DNA from 2 places in the Streptomyces liliifuscus genome. Region 2 is predicted to be linked to the other one. Evidence: riboswitches for the same ligand, from Rfam matches in the RefSeq annotation. Region 2 holds a riboswitch; the other holds the start of a gene.
What was found. A riboswitch is a leader RNA that binds a small molecule or an ion and turns the genes downstream of it on or off. The one in region 2 is predicted to bind glycine.

Region 1 (3,344 bases), 5.4 Mb from region 2:
CTCCAGCTCGCCGCAGGTCTCGCCCGCGGTCACCGCGGAACCCACCTCCGGGAGCTGGACGTACACGACATCGCCGAGCGCGTTGGCCGCGTGCTCGGTGATGCCGACCGTCGAGACGCCGTCCTCGGCGCCCGACAGCCACTCGTGCTCCTTGCTGTAGCGCAGCTGCTGGGGGTTGCTCATGGCCTGAATTCTCCTGTACGCGGGGGAGTGCTGATGCAGGGGGACTGGGGGTGACCTGGGCTGATGTGCTCTGGGTCACTTCGTGACGCTCGCGGACCAGGGTTCACTGTCCGGCGCTCGCTGTACCAGGGTCTACTTCTGGCGCTTGTAGAACGGCAGCGCCACGACCTCGTACGGCTCGTGGCTGCCCCGGATGTCCACGCCGACACCCGGCGCGCCGGGTGCTGAGTGCGCGGCGTCCACGTACGCCATCGCGATCGGCTTGCCCAGGGTCGGTGAGGGCGCGCCGGAGGTGACCTCGCCGACGACCTTGCCGTCGGCGACGACCGGGTAACCGGCGCGCGGCACACGGCGGCCCTCGGCGATCAGGCCGACGAGGACGCGCGGGGGCTGCGACTCGGCACGGGCGGCGGCCTCGGTCAGCGCCTCGCGCCCCACGAAGTCGCCGTCCTTCTCGAACTTCACGACCCGGCCGAGCCCGGCGTCGAAGGGGGTGAGCGCGGTGCTCAGCTCATGCCCGTACAGCGGCATGCCCGCCTCCAGGCGCAGGGTGTCCCGGCAGGAGAGGCCGCAGGGCACGAGCCCGACCGGGGTGCCCGCGTCGGTCAGCGCCTGCCACAGCTTCTCGGCGTCGGCCGGGGCCACGAACAGCTCGAAGCCGTCCTCGCCGGTGTAGCCGGTGCGCGCGATCAGCGCGGGGACGCCCGCGACCGTGCCGGGCAGGCCGGCGTAGTACTTCAGGCCGTCCAGGTCGGCGTCGGTGAGGGACTTGAGGATGCCGGGGGACTCGGGTCCCTGGATCGCGAGCAGGGCGTAGGCGTCCCGGTCGTCGCGGACCTCGGCGTCGAAGCCCTCGGCCCTCTCCACGAGCGCGTCGAGAACGGTCTGGGCGTTGGAGGCGTTGGCGACGACCATGTACGTGGTCTCCGCGAGCCGGTAGACGATCAGGTCGTCGAGGATGCCGCCGTCGGCCCGGCAGATCATGGTGTAGCGGGCCCGGCCGGCCTTCACGCCCCCGATGTTGCCGACCAGCGCGAAGTCGAGCAGCGCGGCCGCCTGGGGTCCGGTCACGGTGATCTCGCCCATGTGGGAGAGGTCGAAGAGTCCGGCCTTCGTCCGTACGGCGAGGTGCTCGTCGCGCTCGGACCCATAGCGCAGGGGCATGTCCCAGCCGGCGAAATCGGTCATCGTCGCGCCGAGCGAACGATGCAGGGCGTCGAGCGCGGTATGGCGCGGGTCAACGGGGGCGTTACTGCTCACGGTGGGGCTCCCAAGGCATGACGGCGAGGTCGTTCCTCCCCATCTGTCATCGGAACCTGAGAGGTTCGCCGTGACCACCGGTCGACCGGAGGGTCACTGACTTGCACCTTGGGTGGAGCCGAAGCCCTGGTGACAGGGAACGGCCCGCTTTTCAGATGTGCCTCGCCCGCGCGGTAACGGTGCCTGAGAGATTCAAGGGAGGGACTTGCTCCTTCGGCGCCCGGACCACGTACAAGACGTGTCCGGAACTCTCCCGCGCGGATTCAAGCGGCCGGTATGCAGTTGGCGGGCACATCATTGCACGCATCGGAGCGGCGCGGCAGGGGACTCTTCGCGAGGGGGCGGGTGAGCGGCGGCCGGGCCCGGCCGCACGGCGTCCGCACAGGGTCCACAGGCATCCACAGTGATCTGTGACGGGGCTGTGGCAGGACGAGAACAGAAATGAGGGGACCAGCGCATTACCTTCTCTTTACACTCGACGGGGATGGGTCTCCCGACCCCATGGGGAGGACGATCAGGGTGAACAGGACCACGGCGTACGCCACGAGCGCGGCCATCGCGCTGCCCAAGCAGCCCACTGCCCCGGCCGGGGAGGCGTGCGGCCCGCTTCCGGCGCCCGTCGTCCGCGATCTGCGGGAGCGCGCGGGACACAGCCCGCACGGCCTCCGCTTCGGCACGTCCGATCTGGTGGTGGTCACGGGCCTGCCCGGCAGCGGCAAGTCGACCCTGATGCGCCGGGCGGTGACGGGCCGCCGCATCGACTCCCAGGACACCCGCGACCGCTGGGACGGCAGGCTGGCCCGCTTCCTGCCGTACGCGGTCTACCGGCCCCTGGTCCGCGCCGCGCACTACGCGGGCCTGCGCCGGGCCCTGCGGTCCGGCGAGGGGGTCGTGGTGCACGACTGCGGGACACAGGCCTGGGTGCGCAGCTGGCTGGCCCGGGACGCCCGGCGGCGCGGCGGCGCCCTGCACCTGCTGCTGCTCGACGTGGACCCCGGCACGGCCCTGGACGGCCAGCGCGAGAGGGGCCGCGGCGTCTCGCGGTACGCGTTCGCGCGGCACCGCGGCGCGTTCGGCCGGCTGCTGCGTTCCGTGGAGAAGGGCGACCTGCCGGACGGCTGCGGTTCGGCGGTGCTGATCGACCGTGCCGCGGCGGACGTGCTGCGGCGGGTCGACTTCGGCGACTGAGGGCCCGGTGACCGGACGGACCGAGGTCCCGGTGCGCCGGACGGACTGCGGCGGGGGAGGGCGCGTACGCGTAATCTCGACAGCCGCAGACGGCGGTTCGAGCAGGCGGTAGAGAGATGGACTTCCCGGCACAGGACATTCCGGTGCAAGCGCACCCACACCCCCATGTCGGCTGGCCCGGCAACGAGTTGGAGGCGGTACTGGCCGCCTCCCTCGGTGCGGCGTCGCCTTCCGCGGGCGCCCGGATCGTGGAGGTCATGGGCCGCAGCTTCCTGTGGGTGCCGCTGCCCGAGGGCGGCGGCCCGCACAGCGGCCCGCTCGACCTGCCCACGTTGGAGTTCGGCGGACAGGCGTACGTGCCGGTCTTCTCCTCGGAGCAGCAGTTCCGCCAGGTCGTCGGCGACCACATGTCGTACACGGTGGCGCCCGCCGTCGAGTTCGCGCGCGGTCTGCCGCCCCAGGTGGGCATCGTGGTGAACCCGGACGGCACGGTCGGGGTGCCGCTGCCGCCGCCCGCCGTGGCCGAGCTGTGCCGGGCCGGGCGTACGGAACTGGACGGGTCGGCCAGCGGCGGCCGGGTGCGGCTCTTCCAGCCGGACTGGCAGCACGACCCGGTGGACTTCCTGACCGCCGCCTCCGCCGAGTTCGCCGCGACCGGTGTCGTCCTGAGCGCCCGCCGCTGTCTGGCGAGCATCGAGGGCGGCGACCCCGTG
Region 2 (3,344 bases):
TAGCCGCGTACGGCCAGCAGACCGGCCAGCTCGCCCTGCGAACCGGCGTTGGGCTGCAGCGACACCTTGTCGTACCCGGTGACCTCGGCGAGCCGCTCCTCCAGCTCACGGATGAGCGTGAGATAGCCCTGCGCCTGCTCGGCGGGCGCGAAGGGGTGCAGCTGCCCGAACTCGGGCCAGGTCACCGGCTCCATCTCGGTCGTCGCGTTGAGCTTCATCGTGCAGGAGCCCAGCGGGATCATGCCCCGGTCGAGCGCGTAGTCGCGGTCGGCGAGCCGGCGCAGGTAGCGCAGCATCGCGGTCTCGGAACGGTACTGGTGGAAGACCGGGTGCGTGAGGTACTCGTCGGTGCGCAGCTGCGCGGCCGGCAGCGTGTCCTCCGTCGCCCCGTCCAGCACGGCCACGTCACCGTCGACCCCGAACGCGGCCCAGACGGCGCCCAGTTGAGCCCGCGTGGTGGTCTCGTCGCAGGCGAGGGACAGATGGTCTGCGTCGACGAGCCGGAGGTTGACCCCGCCCCGGCGCGCCGCCGCGAGCGTCTCGGCCGCCTTGCCCGGCACCCGCACGGTCAGCGTGTCGAAGTACGCCTCGTGGACGACCTCGACCCCGCCGGCCTTCAGACCCGCGGCGAGGATTGTGGCGTACCGGTGGGTGCGCCGGGCGATGCCCTTCAGGCCCTCGGGACCGTGATAGACGGCGTACATCCCGGCCATCACGGCGAGCAGCACCTGAGCCGTACAGATGTTGCTGGTCGCCTTCTCACGGCGGATGTGCTGCTCACGCGTCTGCAGCGCGAGCCGGTACGCCTTGTTGCCGTCCGCGTCGACCGAGACGCCGACCAGCCGGCCCGGCAGGCTGCGCGCGAACTTCTCGCGCACGGCCATGTATCCGGCGTGCGGCCCGCCGAAGCCCATCGGCACACCGAAGCGCTGGGTCGTGCCGACCGCGATGTCGGCGCCGAGCTCACCGGGCGAGGCGAGCAACGTCAGGGCGAGCAGATCGGCGGCGACGGTGACGACCGCGCCCAACTCGTGCGCCTGCTCGACGACGGGCTTGAGGTCCCGTACGGCACCGGAGGCGCCGGGGTACTGGAGGAGCACGCCGTTGATCTCGCGCTCGGCGAGCCCGGCCGGAATGCCGTCACTCAGGTCGGCGACGACGACCTCGACGCCGGTCGGCTCGGCGCGGGTCTCGATCACGGCGATGGTCTGCGGCATGGTGTCCGCGTCGACGAGGAACAGGCCCTTCTTGTTCTTGCCCATGCGCCGCGACAGCGCCATGGCCTCGGCGGCCGCCGTGCCCTCGTCGAGCAGCGAGGCTCCGGAGGTCGGCAGTCCGGTCAGCTCGGCGACCACGGTCTGGAAGTTCAGCAGCGCCTCGAGCCGGCCCTGTGAGATCTCGGGCTGGTAGGGCGTGTACGCCGTGTACCAGGCCGGACTCTCCATGACGTTGCGCAGAATGACAGGCGGCGTGAACGTCCCGTAGTAACCGAGCCCGATCATGGAATCCAGCACCTGGTTGCGGTCCGCGAGGGAGCGCAGCTCGGCCAGTACCTCGGCCTCGGTGCGGGCGCCCGGCAGTTCGAGCGAGTCGGCGTTCTTGATCACATCCGGGACCGCGGCGGCCGTCAGCTCGTCGAGCGAGCCGTACCCCACGTGCGCGAGCATCTTGGCCCGGGCTTCGGTGTCGGGCCCGATGTGGCGCTGCTCGAAGGGGATTCCCTGTTCGAGCTCTGAGAGCGGAATACGATGGACGGTCATTGCGGAGGCCTCCTGGTCTGACGACCTTCGAGGGCACCACTGCATGGGTGCCCGGACGGCCTCCCCCTCTGTCATCTCAACCTGAGAGCTTCACCGGCCCGCCCGTGAAGGCGCACCGGCTTTCACCGTCGGTGAGAGCGGAACCCGTCCAAAAAAACTCGAACACCGCTCTGCTTTCCAGAGTGACCTCGTCCATGCGGTACGTGGGCCTGAGAGATTCCGGGGAGGATTTGCTCCTTCGGCGCCTCCGATGAAGCCTGGAGGACTCTCCCGCACGGGGTCAGCAGCCGTTGCCCAGCGTACCAGCGGGGTTCCCTCGAGTGGCCGCCCTCCTCAAAGTGCTCTTTCGTAGTGCTTACGGATGAGTTGCGAGCAGCTGGAGGGCCCGTGCAGACCGACATCGATCCGCGCAACCTGATAGGCCGCAAGGCGTTCGACCGCAACGGCACCAAAATCGGCACGGTCGACGAGGTCTACCTCGACGATGCGACCGGCGTACCGGAGTGGGCGGCCATACGCACCGGCCTGTTCAGCAGAGACGCCTTCGTCCCCCTGGAGCCCAGCGAGCTGGCCGACGGGGCCCTGCGCGTCCCCTTCGAACGCGCCCTGATCAAGGACGCCCCCGACTTCGGAGTGGGCCGCCACCTCTCCCCCGAACAAGAACTCCAGCTCTACCACCACTACGGCCTGGACGTAGCCCCCCCACCCCCCTTCCCGGACCACGACTTCGGCCACCTGGCAGGCAAGGACGAGTCCCCGTAGGGAACGTTTCAGGGGTCACGGAAACCACCCACCCCCAGGAGCGACAGCGGCCCTGGCTTTCTTTGGGGGCGCGGAGAACTGCGCACTCTTCAGGGGCGCGGGGAACTGCGCGACCAGCCCCCACGCACCCGCAGCCACAATCGCACCCCCGTCACCCTCCCCGCCCGCCGCAGGCGACCCCGCAGGCGCCCCCACACCCCCAGGCCGCCGCTCAACCAACGGCAACGGCTCCGCAACCTCCAACAAAGGATCATCACTCCGAAACGTCCGCACCCGCCCCGGAGGGGAACCCGGCGTCTCGAACCGCACAGTCACCCGCCCCAGCCCACTCCCCTGCACCCACCCGTGCCCGAACTCGGCATGCCGCACATCGTGCCCCGCATGCCACCGCCGCTCCGCCGGAGGCACCGGCTCCTCCACCGCCTCCTCGACCTCTTCCTTCTCCGCGTGCTCGACCTCCTCGGCGGCAGCGACAGCGGCCGCAGCGGCGGCAGCCGTCCGAGCCTGCGCGAAGAGATCCTCCTGCGTGTAGTCGGCGAGCCCCGAGACCCCCACCCCCAGCAGCCGTACGCCGCCCGTGGTGTCCACGGACTCCAGCAACCGCGCGGCGGCCTCCCGCACCACCGCGGGGTCGTCCGTGGGCCCCCTGAGCGTCTCGGACCGGGTCAGCGTCGAGAAGTCGTACCGCCGGACCTTCAGCACGATGGTCCGCCCCGACAGATGCGCGTCCCGCAACCGCCCCACACACCGGTCGGCGAGCCGCTGGACCTCCATCCGCACTCGCACCCGGTCATGGATGTCCACGTCGTACGTGTCCTCGAC

Region 1: another riboswitch for glycine. It lies ahead of gcvT (glycine cleavage system aminomethyltransferase GcvT); the one in region 2 lies ahead of gcvP (aminomethyl-transferring glycine dehydrogenase).

Annotation. Positions count from the first base shown of each region.
Region 1 is NZ_CP066831.1:3,612,983-3,616,326, reverse strand. It holds gene gcvH (glycine cleavage system protein GcvH) at 1-183, opposite strand, end outside; gene gcvT (glycine cleavage system aminomethyltransferase GcvT) at 316-1,443, opposite strand; glycine riboswitch at 1,477-1,604, opposite strand; glycine riboswitch at 1,605-1,709, opposite strand; gene JEQ17_RS15165 (AAA family ATPase) at 1,945-2,631, shown strand; gene JEQ17_RS15160 (enhanced serine sensitivity protein SseB) at 2,748-3,344, shown strand, end outside.
Region 2 is NZ_CP066831.1:9,036,082-9,039,425, reverse strand. It holds gene gcvP (aminomethyl-transferring glycine dehydrogenase) at 1-1,760, opposite strand, end outside; glycine riboswitch at 1,948-2,043, opposite strand; gene JEQ17_RS39005 (PRC-barrel domain-containing protein) at 2,148-2,522, shown strand; gene JEQ17_RS39000 (DNA polymerase IV) at 2,538-3,344, opposite strand, start outside.